3 regions of the Sanguibacter sp. TS_SC_8 genome follow, and region 1 is predicted to be linked to each of the others. Evidence: predicted binding sites of a transcription regulator. Region 1 holds the regulator's gene; each other region holds the start of a gene.
What was found. Region 1 encodes LexA, which represses DNA repair genes until DNA is damaged. Its sites were predicted from a motif close to TCGAACANNTGTTCGA; they were not measured.
Positions count from the first base shown of each region.

Region 2: ACWA15_RS09895 (HNH endonuclease signature motif containing protein) is a predicted target of LexA. The motif match lies at 3,738-3,753, and genes of this name have one in related genera.
Region 3: ACWA15_RS10690 (HNH endonuclease signature motif containing protein) is a predicted target of LexA. The motif match lies at 3,091-3,106, and genes of this name have one in related genera.

Region 1 covers NZ_CM143955.1:1,672,462-1,677,767, forward strand. Annotated here, with positions in the region: gene ACWA15_RS07565 (ATP-dependent DNA helicase) at 1-1,720, shown strand, start outside; gene ACWA15_RS07570 (L-lactate dehydrogenase) at 1,761-2,762, shown strand; gene lexA (transcriptional repressor LexA) at 2,839-3,582, opposite strand; gene ACWA15_RS07580 (hypothetical protein) at 3,912-4,370, shown strand; gene nrdR (transcriptional regulator NrdR) at 4,489-5,022, shown strand; gene ACWA15_RS07590 (aldo/keto reductase) at 5,150-5,306, opposite strand, start outside.
Region 2 covers NZ_CM143955.1:2,181,444-2,186,749, reverse strand. Annotated here, with positions in the region: gene nirB (nitrite reductase large subunit NirB) at 1-1,274, opposite strand, end outside; gene ACWA15_RS09900 (VOC family protein) at 1,459-1,842, shown strand; gene ACWA15_RS09895 (HNH endonuclease signature motif containing protein) at 1,898-3,604, opposite strand; gene ACWA15_RS09890 (dihydrofolate reductase family protein) at 3,790-4,440, opposite strand; gene ACWA15_RS09885 (hypothetical protein) at 4,534-5,127, opposite strand; gene ligD (non-homologous end-joining DNA ligase) at 5,176-5,306, opposite strand, start outside.
Region 3 covers NZ_CM143955.1:2,349,765-2,355,070, reverse strand. Annotated here, with positions in the region: gene pdxS (pyridoxal 5'-phosphate synthase lyase subunit PdxS) at 1-817, shown strand, start outside; gene ACWA15_RS10695 (NUDIX hydrolase) at 814-1,380, shown strand; gene ACWA15_RS10690 (HNH endonuclease signature motif containing protein) at 1,479-2,927, opposite strand; gene ACWA15_RS10685 (hypothetical protein) at 3,399-4,436, opposite strand; gene pdxT (pyridoxal 5'-phosphate synthase glutaminase subunit PdxT) at 4,516-5,118, shown strand; gene ACWA15_RS10675 (YebC/PmpR family DNA-binding transcriptional regulator) at 5,122-5,306, shown strand, end outside.

The DNA.
Region 1 (5,306 bases):
AGCCGCTGCTGGCGCGGGCACCGGCGCGGTGGACGCCGACGGGTCCGCCGGACTGGGGAAGCAGATCCTGCGGCTGCGGGAGTGGGCCGGTGACACCGAGACCGGCGACCGCGACGACATGGTCCCCGGCGTGAGCGACCGCGCCTGGCAGCAGGTCTCGGTCACGTCGCTGGAGTGCCTGGGCCAGAAGTGCCCGCTCATCGACGACTGCTTCCCCGAGCGCGCCCGGGGGATCGCCCGCGAGGCCGACGTCGTCGTCACCAACCACGCGATGCTCGGCATCGCCGCGACCGGGTCCCCGGGCGTGCTGCCCGAGCACTCCGTGGTCATCGCCGACGAGGCTCACGAGCTGCCCGACCGGGTGACCGCCGCGGCGACCGCGGAGCTCTCGGTCGCCTCGATCGAGCACGCCTCCCGCCAGGCACGCCGGCACGGGGGGATCCCCACCCCCGACCTCGACGCCGCCGCCGCGGACTTCGGCTCGGTGCTGGCCGGCCTGCCGGCGGAACGCTTCCCGGACGGGCTCCCCGAGGGAGCCCGTCTCTCGGTCGCGGGGGTGCGCGACGCCGCCCGTGCGGTCCTCAGCGCTCTGAAGCCCGAGCAGGGCAAGGGGCCGGCCGACGCAGGATCGGCGACCAGCGGCCTGAAGATGGCGTCGTCGAGCATGCTCCTCGTCTTCGAGACCGCCGAGCGGATGGCCGCCGACCACTCCGGCTTCGACGTGCTCTGGTGCTCGCGCGGGAGCGACGGCGGCTTCGGGGCCGGGATGTCCAAGCTCCACGCCGCCCCGCTCGGGGTAGCCGGTCTGATCCGGACGAACCTGTGGCAGGACAAGGTCGGCATCCTCACGTCGGCGACCCTCGCGCTCGGCGACTCCTTCGTGCCCATCGCTCGCGCCGTCGGGCTCGAGCGCGCGGCGGGTGAGACCGACGACCCGGCGGAGGTGACCCAGGGGAAGCCGGTGGGCCAGGCGAAGTCAGCGACCCCAGCGAAGCCTGGGGCCCAAGGAAAGCCGGCGACCCAGGTGAGCCAGCCCGCCACAGTCGATCTGCCGTGGCGCGGCCTCGACGTCGGGAGCCCTTTCGACTACCGGCGCCAGGGCATCCTCTACATCGCCAGACGGCTGCCCACACCCGGGCAGCAGGCGACCACGGACGACCAGATCGCCGAGATGGTCGCGCTGATGACGGCGGCGGGCGGAAGGACGCTGGGGCTGTTCTCCTCCCGACGCGCCGCCGAGCGTGCCGCGGAGCTGGTGCGCGATCAGGTGGACTTCCCGGTCCTGTGCCAGGGCGACGACCAGCTCCCCACCCTCGTCCGCGAGTTCGCCGCCGACGACGCGACGTGCCTGTTCGGGACGCTGTCCCTGTGGCAGGGGGTCGACGTGCCCGGTTCGGCGTGCCAGCTCGTCATGATCGACCGGATCCCGTTCCCCCGCCCCGACGACCCGGTCAAGGCCGCCCGGGCGCGCTATATCGAGAGCCACGGCGGGAACGGGTTCATGCAGGTCTCCGCCACGCACGCGGCCCTGCTGCTGGCCCAGGGCGCGGGCCGCCTGGTCCGCACGACGACGGACCGCGGGGTGGTCGCGGTGCTCGACCCGCGGCTCGCGACGGCTCGCTACGCTTCGTTCCTGGTCAACTCCTTGCCGCAGTTCTGGCAGACGACCGATCGCCAGGTGGCGACTTCTGCGCTCGAGCGGCTCGCGGCTCTAGGCTGAGACCAGCACCACCTGCAACCCGATCTCCTGTGGAGGAAGCATGAGCGACGCCGAGCGTTCCGGTACACCCACCCCGGCGGGCCCCCCCGCGGCCCGCAAGACGACGAAGGTGGCAGTGGTCGGCGCCGGCGCGGTGGGCTCGACCATGGCCTACGCCGCGCTGATGCGCGGCTCTGCGCGGACCGTCGCGCTGTACGACATCAACAAGGCCAAGGTCGAGGCGGAGGCGCTCGACCTCGCCCACGGGATCCAGTTCATGCCGATGGCCGAGGTCATCGGCTCCGACGACGTCGCGGTGTGCGCCGACGCGGACGTCATCATGATCACCGCGGGGGCCAAGCAGAAGCCCGGGCAGTCCCGGATCGACCTGGCCGAGGCGACCATCGGGCTCGTCTCGAAGATCCTGCCCGAGCTGCAGGCGGTGGCGCCCGACGCGACGTACGTCATGGTCACCAACCCGGTCGACATCGTCACCTACGCGGCGCTGAAGGTCTCCGGCCTGCCGCCCACCAAGCTCTTCGGCTCGGGGACCGTCCTGGACTCCTCCCGCCTGCGCTACCTCATCGCCCAGCACTGCGGCGTCGCGGTGCAGAACGTGCACGCGTACATGGCCGGTGAGCACGGCGACAGCGAGATCCCGCTGTGGAGCTCCGCGACCATCGGTGGCGTGCCGCTGCTGGACTGGGACGGGGTCGACGGACGTGGACCGCTCACCGTGCAGGGACGGGAGGACATCGCGCACGAGGTGATCAACTCCGCCTACCGGATCATCGAGGGGAAGGGGGCCACGAACTACGCCGTCGCCCTCGCCGGCACCCGCATCATCGAGGCCGTGCTCAACGACGAGCACCGGGTGCTCCCGGTCTCCACCCTGCTCGACGACTACTACGGGATCAGCGACATCTGCCTGTCCGTGCCCTCGATCGTGGGCCGCCGCGGGTGCACGGACCGGCTCGCGGTCCCGCTCTCCCCGATGGAGATCCGCGGCCTGCAGCACTCCGCCACCTCTCTCAAAGAGGTGGCGCGCAAGTTCGGCTTCTGACTCGGCCGCTCATGACGAAGGGCTCCTCACCGGTGGTGAGGAGCCCTTCGTGCGTCGACCGAGCGCTCAGGCCGGGTCAGAGGCTGCGCAGGACGGTCACGATCCGGCCCAGGATCGTCGCCTCGTCGCCGAGGATCGGGGAGAACGCCGGGTTGTGGGGCAGCAGCCAGACATGGCCGTCGATCCGCTTGAACGTCTTCACGGTCGCCTCGCCGTCGATCATCGCCGCGACGATCTCGCCGTTCTCGGCGACGGGCTGGCGCCGCACGACGACCCAGTCGCCGTCGCAGATGGCGGCGTCGATCATCGACTCACCGACGACCTTGAGCATGAAGAGCTCGCCGTCCCCGACGAGCTGGCGCGGGAGCGGGAAGACGTCCTCGACGAGCTGCTCGGCCAGGATCGGCCCACCGGCGGCGATCCGCCCCACCAGGGGCACGTACGAGGGTGTGGGGCGGTCCGGTCCGTCTGAGGGAGAGTCGAGCGCAGAGCCTGCGTATCCCGAGCCGGAGGCCATCTCACCCAGAGGTCGGCCGGCCCCTTCGGTGTACGGACTGTGCACGAGCTCCATCGCCCGCGGACGGTTCGGGTCGCGCCGCAGGTAGCCCTTGGCCTCGAGGACGGTCAGCTGGTGCTTGACGCTCGACGGGCTGTTCAGGCCGACCGACTCACCGATCTCGCGCATGCTCGGCGCGTAGCCGCGGTTCTGCACGGAGTCCCGGATGGTGTCCAGGATGCGCCGCTGCCGGGAGGTGAGCCCGTCCGGGCCGATCCCGTCCTTGCGCCACGGTGAGGCGGTGTCGTGGGGGAGCGCCGTCACGCTCGCAGGACCTGCCGGGTTGGTGTCGTTGGGTGCCACGGTGACCTCCGGTTGTGATGGGCATCTGCTTGCGATCGGGCGATGTCAGTGGCTCGTGGTCTGCTCGTGGTCGAGTCGTCTCGCGAACGTGCTCAAGTCTAGGCCGATAGTGGACAAGTCTCAAACAGTTGTTCGAGCGTGTCGGGATTGCCCCTTGCCAATCTCGGAAATGTTCGTACAGTTGTACTACGAACAGATGTACGAACGAAGAGTGCGGGGCGTCGGCACGGGCCGGCAGGAGCTCACGGAGATGCGCAGCTGGTCGTGCGCGCTGGAGAGATGGAGTGGATATGGCACTGGTCCTTGTTCCCGAGCTGGTTGTTGTTCCTGAGCGCGCCGCCGTCCCGGAGCGCGCGACCACCCCTGCGCGTGCGGACCGACGCCAGGCGGCGGCCCGGGCGCGGGCGGACGCTCGCGCCCGACGGCTGGCCAGCGCCTCGATCGAGGGTTCGTTGTCCGATCTTGAGCTCACCCGGCGCGGTCGATGGGTGCTGTGGGCGACGGCGCTCGTGGTGGCCGTCTCGATGGCCGTGATGGGCGGGGGAGCGCTGGCGAGCACGCCGGACGTGGCCCCGGAGGTGATTCCGTACACCGTGGCCGCGGGGGACAACCTGTGGGGGATCGCCGAAGAGCTGGCCCTCCCCGGGGAAGACCTCCGGGACGTGGTCGACCTCATCGTCGAGGTCAACGGCCGGGCGTCGGCGACGCTGTGGGCCGGCGAGCAGATCATGCTGCCCGTCCGTGACTGAGCGGTCCTCGTGATGTGCGGTGGCCCGATGTCTGCCCCGTGACGGAGCGGCGCGTATTCTTGCTGGTGTCCTCCGGCTCGGGGGACGCGTCCACCACGATGTTGCTCCGGAGGTCCGTGTGCACTGCCCGTTCTGTCGCCACTCGGACTCTCGCGTCGTCGACTCCCGGACGTCGGACGACGGCGCCTCGATCCGGCGTCGTCGCCAGTGCCCCAGCTGCAACCGCCGGTTCACGACCCTGGAGACGGCAAGCCTGTCCGTGGTCAAGCGGTCCGGTGTGACCGAGCCGTTCAGCCGCGAGAAGGTCGTCAACGGTGTCCGCAAGGCCTGCCAGGGGCGCCCCGTCAGCGAGGACGACCTCGCGCTGCTGGCCCAGCGGGTCGAGGAGAGCGTGCGGGCGACCGGCATGGCCGAGCTGGACGCGTACGAGATCGGGCTGACCATCCTCGGTCCGCTGCGCGAGCTCGACGAGGTCGCCTACCTGCGCTTCGCCAGCGTCTACCAGGGCTTCGACTCGCTCGAGGACTTCGAGGCGGCTATCAACCTGCTGCGTGCCGAGCACGCGGAGGGCGAGGAGCCTGGGACGCGTGATCCGCACCCGTCCGGCGCCGCCTCGGGAGAGCCGCCCGCGCACCCCGGGGCACGGACCTAGCAGGTCCCGGTTCGACGCGCGCAGACCTTCTGTGCGCAGACCTTGCTGTGCGCAGATCCGCCGTGCGCAGACCCGCCGTGCGCAGACTTTCCGTGCGCAGAACTGTCGTGCGGAGAGCCAGCAGGGCTCAGAGCGCGCTGGAGCGGGGAGCCCAGAGGTTGATGTCGCCGTCGACGCTGGTGGTCTCGATCGCGGCGAGCTCGTCGGCGGTGAAATCGAGCCGGGTGAGCGCGGCGAGGTTCTCGTCGAGCTGGGCGGTCGTGCGGGCTCCCACGAGCACGCCC
Region 2 (5,306 bases), 510 kb from region 1:
ACGTCGTCGGGCAGGTCGGTGCTGGGGATGCCGGCCCCGCCCTCGGGGGCGAGGAACGCGGACGGGTCGGCCCCGAGCGGGCGGCCCAGCATGGGGCGCAGCGAGGGGTAGAGCGTGGTGTCGCCGACGAAGACGCCGCCGAGCAGGATCTTGGCGTCGTCGGAGACGACGAGCTTCTTGTAGGTCTTGGCGACCGGGTCGGCGAAGGTCACCTCGAGCGCACCCGGGGCGAGGGCGAAGACGTCGCCGAAGCTCGCGGCGTCGATCCCGACGCCCTTGAGCTTCGCGCCGGCCGGCTGGCTCGCGTAGGTCACCTCGCTGCCGAGCAGCTGCCCGACGACGACGTCGGCCATGACGTTGCCCGGCGCGATGAGGCCGGTGCACTCGCCCTCGTAGGACGCGCACTCCCCGATCGCCCAGACCGCCTGGTCGGAGGTGCGGCAGGTCGGTCCGACGACGACGCCGCCGCGCTCGCCGATCGCCAGCCCGGACTCGCGGGCGATGCGGTCGCGGGGGCGGATGCCGGTCGAGAAGATGACGATGTCGGCGGGCAGCTCGGAGCCGTTGGAGAGCGCCATCGTGCCGACGGGACCGTCCGGGGCCGCGCCGAGCGCCGAGGCACCGGTCGAGGTGTGCACGTCGATGCCCATGTCGGTGATGAGCACCCGCAGGGCCTGCCCGCCGCCGTCGTCGAGCTGGACGTTCATGAGGCGGTCGGCGAACTCCACGACGCTCGCGTGCGCGCCGAGCTTCTGCAGCGAGGCCGCGGCCTCGAGCCCGAGCAGCCCACCTCCGACGACGACGCCGCGCAGCGGCCGTCCCAGGGTCGCCTCGCGGTCGGTGATCCAGGACGCGATGCCCGCGACGTCGGCCATGGTGCGGTAGCTGAACACGCCGGCCAGGTCGGTGCCCTCAGCGCGCGGGCTCCACGGCCAGGAGCCGGTCGCGAGAACGAGGGTGTCGTAGGCGAACGCCGCGCCGGAGCGCGTCTTGACGAGCTGGGCGTCCCTGTCGATGGCCTCGACGCGGTCGTCGGCGACGAGCTCGACCCGCGAGTCGTCCCAGACCGAGGGGTTCATGGCGAGGGCGGCCGGGCTGCGTCCGTCGAAGAACTCCGACAGGTGCACACGGTCGTAGGGCAGGTGCCCCTCGTCGCCGAGGACGGTGAGCGTCCAGCCGCCCTCGGGTGCGCGGGCGATGAGCTGCTCGACGAAGCGGTGCGCGACCATGCCGGCGCCGGCAACGACGATCCTGCCGAGGTGAGTGGTGTTCATGAAGGTGCTTTCGGTCGGGTGCGAGCGGTGGGACGTCCGATGGACTGGCTGCCCAGAACTATTCTCCCGGCGGCTTCCGTGCTTAACCGGGCCCTAGGGCCCAGCATGATGGTCCCTGGTCGTCGTAGGAATGCGCCCGTGGCACGCCGAGACGTGACGTTGCCAACAGGTGAATACTGGACGGATGACTCGATGGGTACAGGGCATCAGCGCCATCACGCTGTTCGCGGACGACCTCCCCGCGACGAAGCAGTTCTACCACGACGTGTTCGGGGTGCCGCTGGTCTTCGAGGACGACCAGTCCGCGGCCTTCGACTTCGGCAGCACGGTGATCAACCTCCTCGCCTCCCCGGAGGCGCCTGGGCTCATCGGCCCGGCGCCGGTCGCCGCGCAGACCGACGGGTCACGGGCGCAGCTGACGCTCACGGTCGACGACGTCGATGCGGTGTGCGCGCTGCTCGCCGCCCGCGGGGTCGCCCTCATCAACGGCCCCATGGACCGGCCGTGGGGCATCCGGACCGCGTGCTTCGCCGACCCGGCCGGGCATGTGTGGGAGGTCGCGCGGTAGCGCAGAGTCCGCGCGGGTCAGGCGGCGTGGGTCAGGCTGCTCGACCGGGGCGTGGTCAGGCTGCGGCGTCGCCTGCGTGGTAGCTGCCGGGGACGTCGATGCGCCAGGTCCCGCCGGTGTGGGTCATGGCGATGTTCTCGCCGTCGACGCGGTGGTGGTGGTGCCTGCAGAGCAGCGCCCCGTTCGACGGGGTCGTCTGACCGTTGTCGGCCCAGTGGCGTAGGGCGTGGTGAATCTCGCAGACCCGCGGTGGCGCGTCGCAGCCTGGCCAGACGCAGGTGCGGTCGCGGGCGATGATGGCGCGGCGATGCTCTCTGGTGAAGGTGCGTTTCGACCGGGAGATGTTGAGGATCTGAGAGTCGGGGCCGAAGATGATCCGGGTCATCTCCCCATCGCACGCGATCCGTCTCAGGACCGCGTCGGGGATGGGACCGGTGCCGTCCTCCCAGGTCGCATACCCGGCCTTGAGGCGGGCCTCCAAGGTCTGCGGGGACCATCTCTGGCCGGAACCGGAGCCAGAAGGGTTGGCCCCGGTGCCGTCTGAATCGGTGCAGTCCGCGACTGCGCCGGTGCTGTCTGCGCCGCCGTCGGCCGCGTCGGTGCTGGTGGTGCCGTCGGTGCTGGTGGTGCCGTCGGTGCTGTCGGCGTCGTCGTGGTGGGTGGCCTCGTAGACCCGGGTGAACTCCTCCCAGGTGACGTGCACCGACAGGTGGGGGCGCACGTTGGCGCCCTTGCCGGCGATCCCGCCGTCCAGGAACAGCTGGCACAGGTCCACCAGGGCATCCACCTTGCGCAGGTCCGCCGGGAGCAGGGTGTCGGCGGCGGCCGGGACCCCGGCCACCGCGCGCAACGTCGTGGTGATCAGCTGGGCGTGCTCGGTGGTGACGAACCCGCTGATCTGCGACCCACCCAGGGTCGGGGATATCTGCAAGAACTCCCGCTCACTGGCGTCCTTGAACGCCTTCTCCTGCGCTACGGGGTCGGCGGAGAGCGTGAAGGTCTTGACGACCTGGTTGAACTTCTCCAACCGCCACGTCGCGCCCCCCAGGAGGTTCTCCTCCCACGTGCACACCGGAGTGCCGCCGGTCGCTGGGCTGTCCTCGATCACGGGGCTGGCCAGGGCCTCGCACAACTCCTGCGTCTTGGTCGCCTTGACCATGATCGCCACGTGCTCACCGGTGATCGTCCCGGCCCGCGCCGCAGCGGCTGTGGCGGGCAGGTGCTCACGCAGCGCCCGCGCCGCGGCGACGGTCCGCTGGGCCAGTCCCTTCGAGAGGTTCTCCGCCTTCTCCAACCACGTGGTGAAGGAATGCATCGTCTCCTGATGCCACGACCCCTCGGTCTCGGTGCGGGCGATGCACCCCAACCGCTCGGCTTCCAACCGCCCCACCGCGACGCGAATCCGCTGAGACACCTCCGCAGCCACCGACCCCGGCAACGACGCCGGATCGATCGCCGTGAGCGACTCCACCAACGACTCCATCTGGTCCAGCAGCGCCAACACACTCACCGGCACGTCTACTTGCACGTCTGCTGACTCGTCCGCCGGTCCCATGAGCAGACCGTCGCCGGCAGAGACTGCCTGCGCGCAGACCTCCCTGCGCGACCCCGGCCTGCGAGGTGCAGGCCCCACCGCGTCCGGGGCAGCCTCGGCCTCGTCGTCCGTAGCCAGCCAGCCCGCGCGCATCAGGTCCTCGAACGCCGCCTCGATGCACTCCTCAACCAGCGTGTCCCCCGGCCTGGCCTCCGCAGCAGCGACCACGTCACCCCAGATTCCGGGAGCGAGTTCCTTGCGCTCGGCAGCGGGGGCAGAACGGCGAGAGAATGAGCCCGTCGACGCCATGACACCCCTCCCAACCTTGCTCGAACTGTCCGGTTAACTCCGGATTAGTCTATCGAACAGACGTTCATCTGGCAAGGGTTTGAGCGCTCGATCCGCATACCAGCTCACGAGGACGTTCCTTGTCCCTCCTCGCTGCGGTTGGACATGTCCCCGACGCCCGGTGTCCCCTCGGCGAGCGCGTAGCGCAGCATCACCGCGCCGTTGGGCGAGGTGACGACCGGCTCGACGAGCCTGAGGTTCGTCGGAACCACACCGTCGCCGAACACCTTCTTTCCAGTGCCGAGAAGGATCGGGTACACCCAGAGCGTGAGCCGATCGAAGAGCCGCTCGGCGAACAAGGTCTGCACGAGGTCGAGGCTGCCGATGACGTGGATCTTCGCGTGCCGGTCACGCAGCTCACGGACGGCGGCGGGCACATCCGGACCGAGCAGCGTGGAGCTGGCCCAGTCGAGGGTCGGTGCCTGGCGCGAGGCGACGTACTTCGGAATGCGGTTGAACAGCCGCGCGATATCACTGTCCATACCATCTTCCTGGTGCGGCCAGTACCCGGCGAAGATGTCGTAGGTCCGGCGTCCGAGCAGCAGCGCGTCCATCCCCGCCATCCCGGAGCTGACCTGCTCGCCGACGACCTCGTCCAGGAGGGGCGCCTGCCAGCCGCCGAACGCGAAGCCGTCGTCGGTGTCCTCCTCCGGCCCGCCGGGTGCCTGCGCGACTCCGTCGAGGGTGGTGAACAGGTCGATGTGGATGAGTCCCATGTCGTGCTCCGTCCGGTCGGCCGTCGACACCCGGCGAGGGGTCAGTTCGAGGCTGTCACCCGGCTCCCCGCCCAGCAACCGCAAGATCGCGACCTAGTAGTACGTGGGAACGCCCTCTCCCGGCTGCACCCGGACCACATCGAGGACCGGGTCGGCGACGAGCGCATCAACCGCGGCGCGGCTGGCCGCGATCCCCGCGAAGTGCGGGTCCACGTCGCTGGCGAAGCACCAGGCGTGGTCGGCCGGCCAGACGATCGCGGGCGGGAGGTTCCCTCCCTGGGTACCGAGCAGCGTCTCCCACTCGTCGATGTCCGTCACCTGCCCCCGGAACAGGGCGAACTCGCGACTGATCGTCCCCCGCGGAACAGAGACGAGGGCACCGGCCGCCACCCCGTGCAGCTGCCCCGCGTAGCCGTCCCACAGACAGAAGTAGCAGTCCTGCGGGGTGGCGGTGAACCGCCAGAGCCGATGGAGCACCCGTACTGCCTGGGCGAGGTCGCGGAGATGGTCGTCAGGGAGCGTGACGTCCGTCTCGGACTGACCGGGCGCGGTGGGATCGGGAATGAAGCGGAGTCGGGCGTGGGCTGGGAAGTCGTCCGGGCCTAGGGTGACGAGGCGTTCCCACGGCGTGCCCGAGTCGGCGATCCAGTCCGCCGCGGACATGTCGGTGCAGCGCTGGAGTCCCATCACCAGAACATACCAAAGTGGCCCGACCCGCCGCCGATCACCCGCCGGTCAACCGCCTTCATCCTTCTTCGCCCGGCTCGGTTGTACCCGCGGCGGCTCCCCGGGCATCTTGGGGAAGTCGGGTGGGAACACCAGCTCACCGAGCCCTGCCTTGAGGTCCCTCTCCCACCATCCGAGCA
Region 3 (5,306 bases), 680 kb from region 1:
GGACGTCGTCAACGCCGAGCAGGCCAAGATCGCCGAGGACGCCGGAGCGGTCGCGGTCATGGCCCTCGAGCGGGTGCCCGCCGACATCCGCGCGCAGGGCGGGGTGTCGCGGATGAGCGACCCCGACATGATCGACGCGATCATCGCCACCGTGTCCATCCCGGTCATGGCGAAGGCGCGGATCGGGCACTTCGTCGAGGCGCAGGTGCTGCAGTCGCTGGGCGTGGACTACATCGACGAGTCCGAGGTCCTCACCCCGGCCGACTACGCCCACCACATCGACAAGTGGGCCTTCACCGCGCCCTTCGTCTGCGGGGCCACGAACCTCGGTGAGGCGCTGCGCCGGATCAACGAGGGCGCCGCGATGATCCGGTCCAAGGGCGAGGCCGGGACCGGCGACGTGTCCAACGCGACGACGCACATGCGCACCATCCGCGGGCAGATCCGCAACCTCACCTCGCTCCCCGAGGACGAGCTGTACGTCGCGGCCAAGGAGCTCCAGGCCCCGTACGAGCTGGTCAAGGAGGTCGCGCGGACCGGGAAGCTCCCCGTCGTGATGTTCACCGCGGGTGGCATCGCCACCCCCGCGGACGCCGCGATGATGATGCAGCTCGGCGCGGAAGGCGTGTTCGTCGGCTCAGGCATCTTCAAGTCCGGCAACCCCGCCCAGCGCGCTGCAGCGATCGTCAAGGCAACGACGTTCTTCGATGACCCGGGTGTCATCGCCGAGGTGTCCCGCGGCCTCGGTGAGGCAATGGTGGGCATCAATGTCGAGGAGATCCCCGAGCCGCACCGCCTCGCCGAGCGCGGCTGGTGACGGAGGCGCACGCAGACGGCAGCGACCAGGCCCAGCTCGACGCGGGCTGGGTCCTGGGGCCGGACGGCATGCGCACCCGGCACGCCGCCCGCGTGCTGCTCGTCGACGCCGACGGCCGTGCGCTGCTCGTGCGTGGGCACGACGCGGACAATCCCACCCGGAGCTGGTGGTTCACGGTCGGGGGAGGGATCGACGCAGGGGAGACCTCACGCGAGGCTGCGCTGCGCGAGGTCCGCGAGGAGACCGGCATCGAGCTCGCTGACGCGCAGCTCGAAGGACCGGTCCTCACGCGGTCGGCGATCTTCGACTTCGCTCGCGAGCACTGCCTGCAGCACGAGGAGTTCTTCCTGGCCCGGATCTCGGGGGAGGACCACACGCTGACGCGTGAGGGGTGGTCCGCGCTCGAGGTGAGCTTCATCGACGAGATGGAATGGATGAGCCCGGCGCAGCTGCGCGCCGCGTCCCAGGAGATCTTCCCCCGGTCGCTGCCCGACCTCTTGGAAGAGCTCGTCGATGGCTGGGACGGCGTCGTCCGCGTGATCGGTGTGGAGCACGACGACTGAGGCGCTTCGGGTGCTTCGGATTGGACACTTCGGATAGGACCTGGGGACCTGATACCGGGTGGTCGGGTGAGGCGGCGATCCCGGGCTGGCGGCGTGGGTCAGGCTGCGTGGTCGCCTGCTGGGTAGGTGCCGGGGACGTCGATGTGCCAGGTGCCGAAGGCGCGGGTCATGGCAATGTTCTCTCCGTCGACGCGGTGGTGGTGGTGTCGGCAGAGCAGGGCCCCGTTGGACGGGGTCGTCTGACCGTTGTCGGCCCAGTGGCGTAGGGCGTGGTGAATCTCGCAGATGCGCGGTGGCGCGTCGCAGCCTGGCCAGACGCAGGTGGTGTCGCGGGCGATGATGGCGCGGCGATGCTCTTTGGTGAAGGTGCGTTTGGTGCGGGAGATGTTGAGGATCTGGGAGTCGGGTCCGAAGATGATCCGGGTCATCTCCCCGTCGCACGCGATGCGTCTGAGGACCGCGTCGGGGATGGGGCCGGTGCCGTCCTCCCAGGTCGCGTACCCGGCCTTGAGGCGAGCCTCGAAGGTTCTCGGGGACCAGGACCGGGAACCGGTGCCGTCTGAGGCAGTGCTGCTCGCTCCGCCGACCAGTTCACCAGCCGCGCCGGTGCCATCTGACTCACCGTCGGTGCTGTCAGCGTCTGCGTCGTCATCTGCGTCGGTGTGGGTGGCTTCGAAGACCCGGGTGAACTCCTCCCAGGACACGTGCACCGACAGGTGCGGGCGCACGTTCGCGCCCTTGCCGGCGGTCCCGGCGTCCAGGAACGCCTGACACAGCTCGACCAGGGCGTCGACCTTGCGCAGGTCCGCCGGGACGAGCGTGTCGGTGGCGGAGGGGACCCCGGCCACCGCGCGCAGCGCCGCCCCGATGAGCTGGCCGTGCTCGGTGGTGACGAACCCGCTGATCTGCATCCCACCCAAGGTCGGAGACACCTGGAGGAACTCCCGCTCGGCGGCGTCCTGGAACGCCTTCTCCTGCGCGACCGGGTCGGCGGAGACCGTGAACCCTTTGACCAGCCGGTTGAACTCCGTCACCGACCACGCCGCGGTATGCACCAACAACGCTTCCTCACCGGTGCACACCGGGACCGCACCGGGCGCCGGGTCGGCCAACGACTGCCGCAATGTCGGGGTCTTGGCCGCGTGCACCATGATGCCCACGTGCTCCCCGGTGATCGACCCTGCCCGCGCCGCTGCCCCCGTGGCCGGCAGGTGCTCACTCACCGCCCGCGCCGACGCGACGGTGCGCTGGGCCAGTCCTTTCGAGAGGTTCTCCGCCTTCTCCAACCACGTCGTGAAGGAATGCATCGTCTCCTGGTGCCACGACCCCTCGGACTCGGTGCGGGCGATGCACCCGAGCCGCTGAGCCTCAAGGCGCCCCACCGCGACGTGGATCCGCTGGGAGACCTCCGCCGCCACCGCACCCGGCAACGACGCGGGGTCGACCGACGTGATCACCTCGACCAACGACTCCACCTGGTCCAGCAGGGCCAACACATTCACCGGGGTGTCCGCTGGGACGTCTGCCGGGACGTCCGCCGGTCCCATGAGCAGACCGTCATCGGCGGAGACTGCCTGTCCGCAGACCTCCCCGCGCAACACCCGCCCGCGAGACACCCTCCCGCTTGGCGAACGCTCCTCCGAGTCCGACCCAGGCTCCGCCGAGTTCGCCTCGTGAGCCGCGGCGGGCCAGTTCGCGCGGATCAGGTCCTCGAACGCATCCTCGACCATCGTGCTCACCGGCCAGGACGCCACATCACCCCACACGCAGGGAGCGAACTCGACACGTTCCGGCGACGGGCAATCGGAGGCGGGGCCGCGGGAGAACGGTGCCCTCGATCCCATGTCACCCCTCCGCCGACGCTCGAACTGTCCGGTTAACTGACGATAAGTCTATCGAACAGACGTCCATCCAGCAAGGTCTACGAGGGATTTCGTGAGTGCTCGCTGGGCAGCCGACACGCAACCGTTGGCCGGCTCAGCGAGGGGCAGGCAGGCTCGGCAAGAGGGGCCGGTGAGCTACTGCGACATCTGCCCGTAGGCCGGCGGCGCGCCAGGTCCCGAGGGCCCCTGGGTCGTCGATCCAGGCCCCACCGACCCAGGTCCCCCCGGCCACGGCCCCGTACCGACCCGTGCGCGGTTGTTGCGGCGCACGTTCCACCAGACCGCCCCGCCGATGGCCAGCCCCAGGCCGAGCACCCCGCACATGACCGCCGCGACGATGAGGAAGACCCCGAGGGCCGTCTTGCCGAAGATCGTGGCGAGCTCGGAAGCGTTGATGGCCGCGATGCTGCCGGGCACGTCCGCGGAGGCCCCTGTCACGGTCACGGTGTAGATGCCGTCCGAGGGGGCGGTGAACGTCACGGCACGGGACGACGACCGGGACCCGTTGGTGTCCTCGTCGAAGGAGAAGCCGCTCAAGGAGAGGTCGACCTGGTCGCCGTCCGGGTCGGTGACCTCGATGTCGTCGGTGTCGATCTCCTCGCCGGACGTGCTGTTGGTGAGGATGGCGTAGTCCTCCCCGGAGCTCCCGCGGAACTCCAGCTCGCCGGGGAGCGTCGTGTAGGCGATCGCGTAGGGCGAGGCGGTGGGGTCCCCGGTCACCCGCGAGACTGCGTTCGTGACGTTGGCGATCCCGACGATGATCGCGATGATCGACACCACCATGAGGCCGATCCCGATGTAGGTCATGATCTTGGGCCCGGTCGTGGAGGTGGCGACCGGAGGTGACGGGAAGCCGGGTCGCGCGTACTGGCCCGGACCGCCATAGCCCGGACCGCCATAGCCCGGACCGCCATAGCCCGGACCGAACTGGCCAGGACCGGGATACTGCCCGCCGGGGTACTGACCTTGCGCGGGGTACTGACCTGCCCCGGGGTACTGACCTGCCCCCGGGTACTGACCCGACCCGGGGAACTGGCCACCAGGATGCTGGCCCGGCACCGGTGTCCCCGCAGGCCACGGCGCCCCGGACGGCCCGGGGACCCCGGACTGCCCGGGGGTGCCCGAGGGCTCGGGCTGGTCGGGGCTCTTCGGTGCTGGGAATTCTTGGCTCATCTGCCCAATTCTCCCACCCTGGGATGATCGCGGCAACGCCGCCCGACGGTGGGGCGGTCCGCGCGTACAGTTGCTCCCCGTGAAGCCACAGATCGGGGTCCTTGCCCTGCAAGGTGATGTCCGCGAGCACGTCGTCGCCCTCGAGGCAGCGGGCGCGAGCGCCGTGACGGTGCGTCGGGTCAGCGAGCTCGCCCAGGTCGACGGGCTGGTGCTGCCTGGCGGGGAGTCCACGACGATCGACAAGTTGCTCCGCATCTTCGACCTCTTCGACCCGCTGCGCGCGGCGATCGCGGGCGGGCTGCCCGTCTACGGGTCCTGTGCCGGGATGATCCTGCTCGCGGACCGGGTGCTGGACGGCGCGGCCGGCCAGCAGACTCTCGGTGGGATGGACCTCACCGTGCGTCGCAACGCCTTCGGGCGGCAGGTGGACTCCTTCGAGACCGACGTCGTCGTGGAGGGGGTCCCCGGCCCGCCCGTGCACGCGGCCTTCATCCGCGCACCGTGGGTCGAGTCCGTGGGCCCCGCGGCTCACGTGATCGCGACGATCTCTTCCGGTCCCGCCGCCGGTAGGATTGTCGGAGTCCGACAAGATGCATTGTTGGCGACGTCGTTCCATCCGGAGATCTCGGGGGACGGCCGCATCCATGAACTGTTCGTATCGATCGTCCGTAGGGAGTTCTAAGCGATGTCAGGTCACTCCAAATGGGCCACCACGAAGCACAAGAAGGCTGTAGTCGACGCCCGGCGTGGAAAGCTCTTTGCCAAGCTCGTCAAGAACATCGAGGTCGCGGCGCGTACCGGCGGCGGCGACGTCATCGGTAACCCGACGCTCTTCGACGCCATCCAGAAGGCCAAGAAGACCTCGGTCCC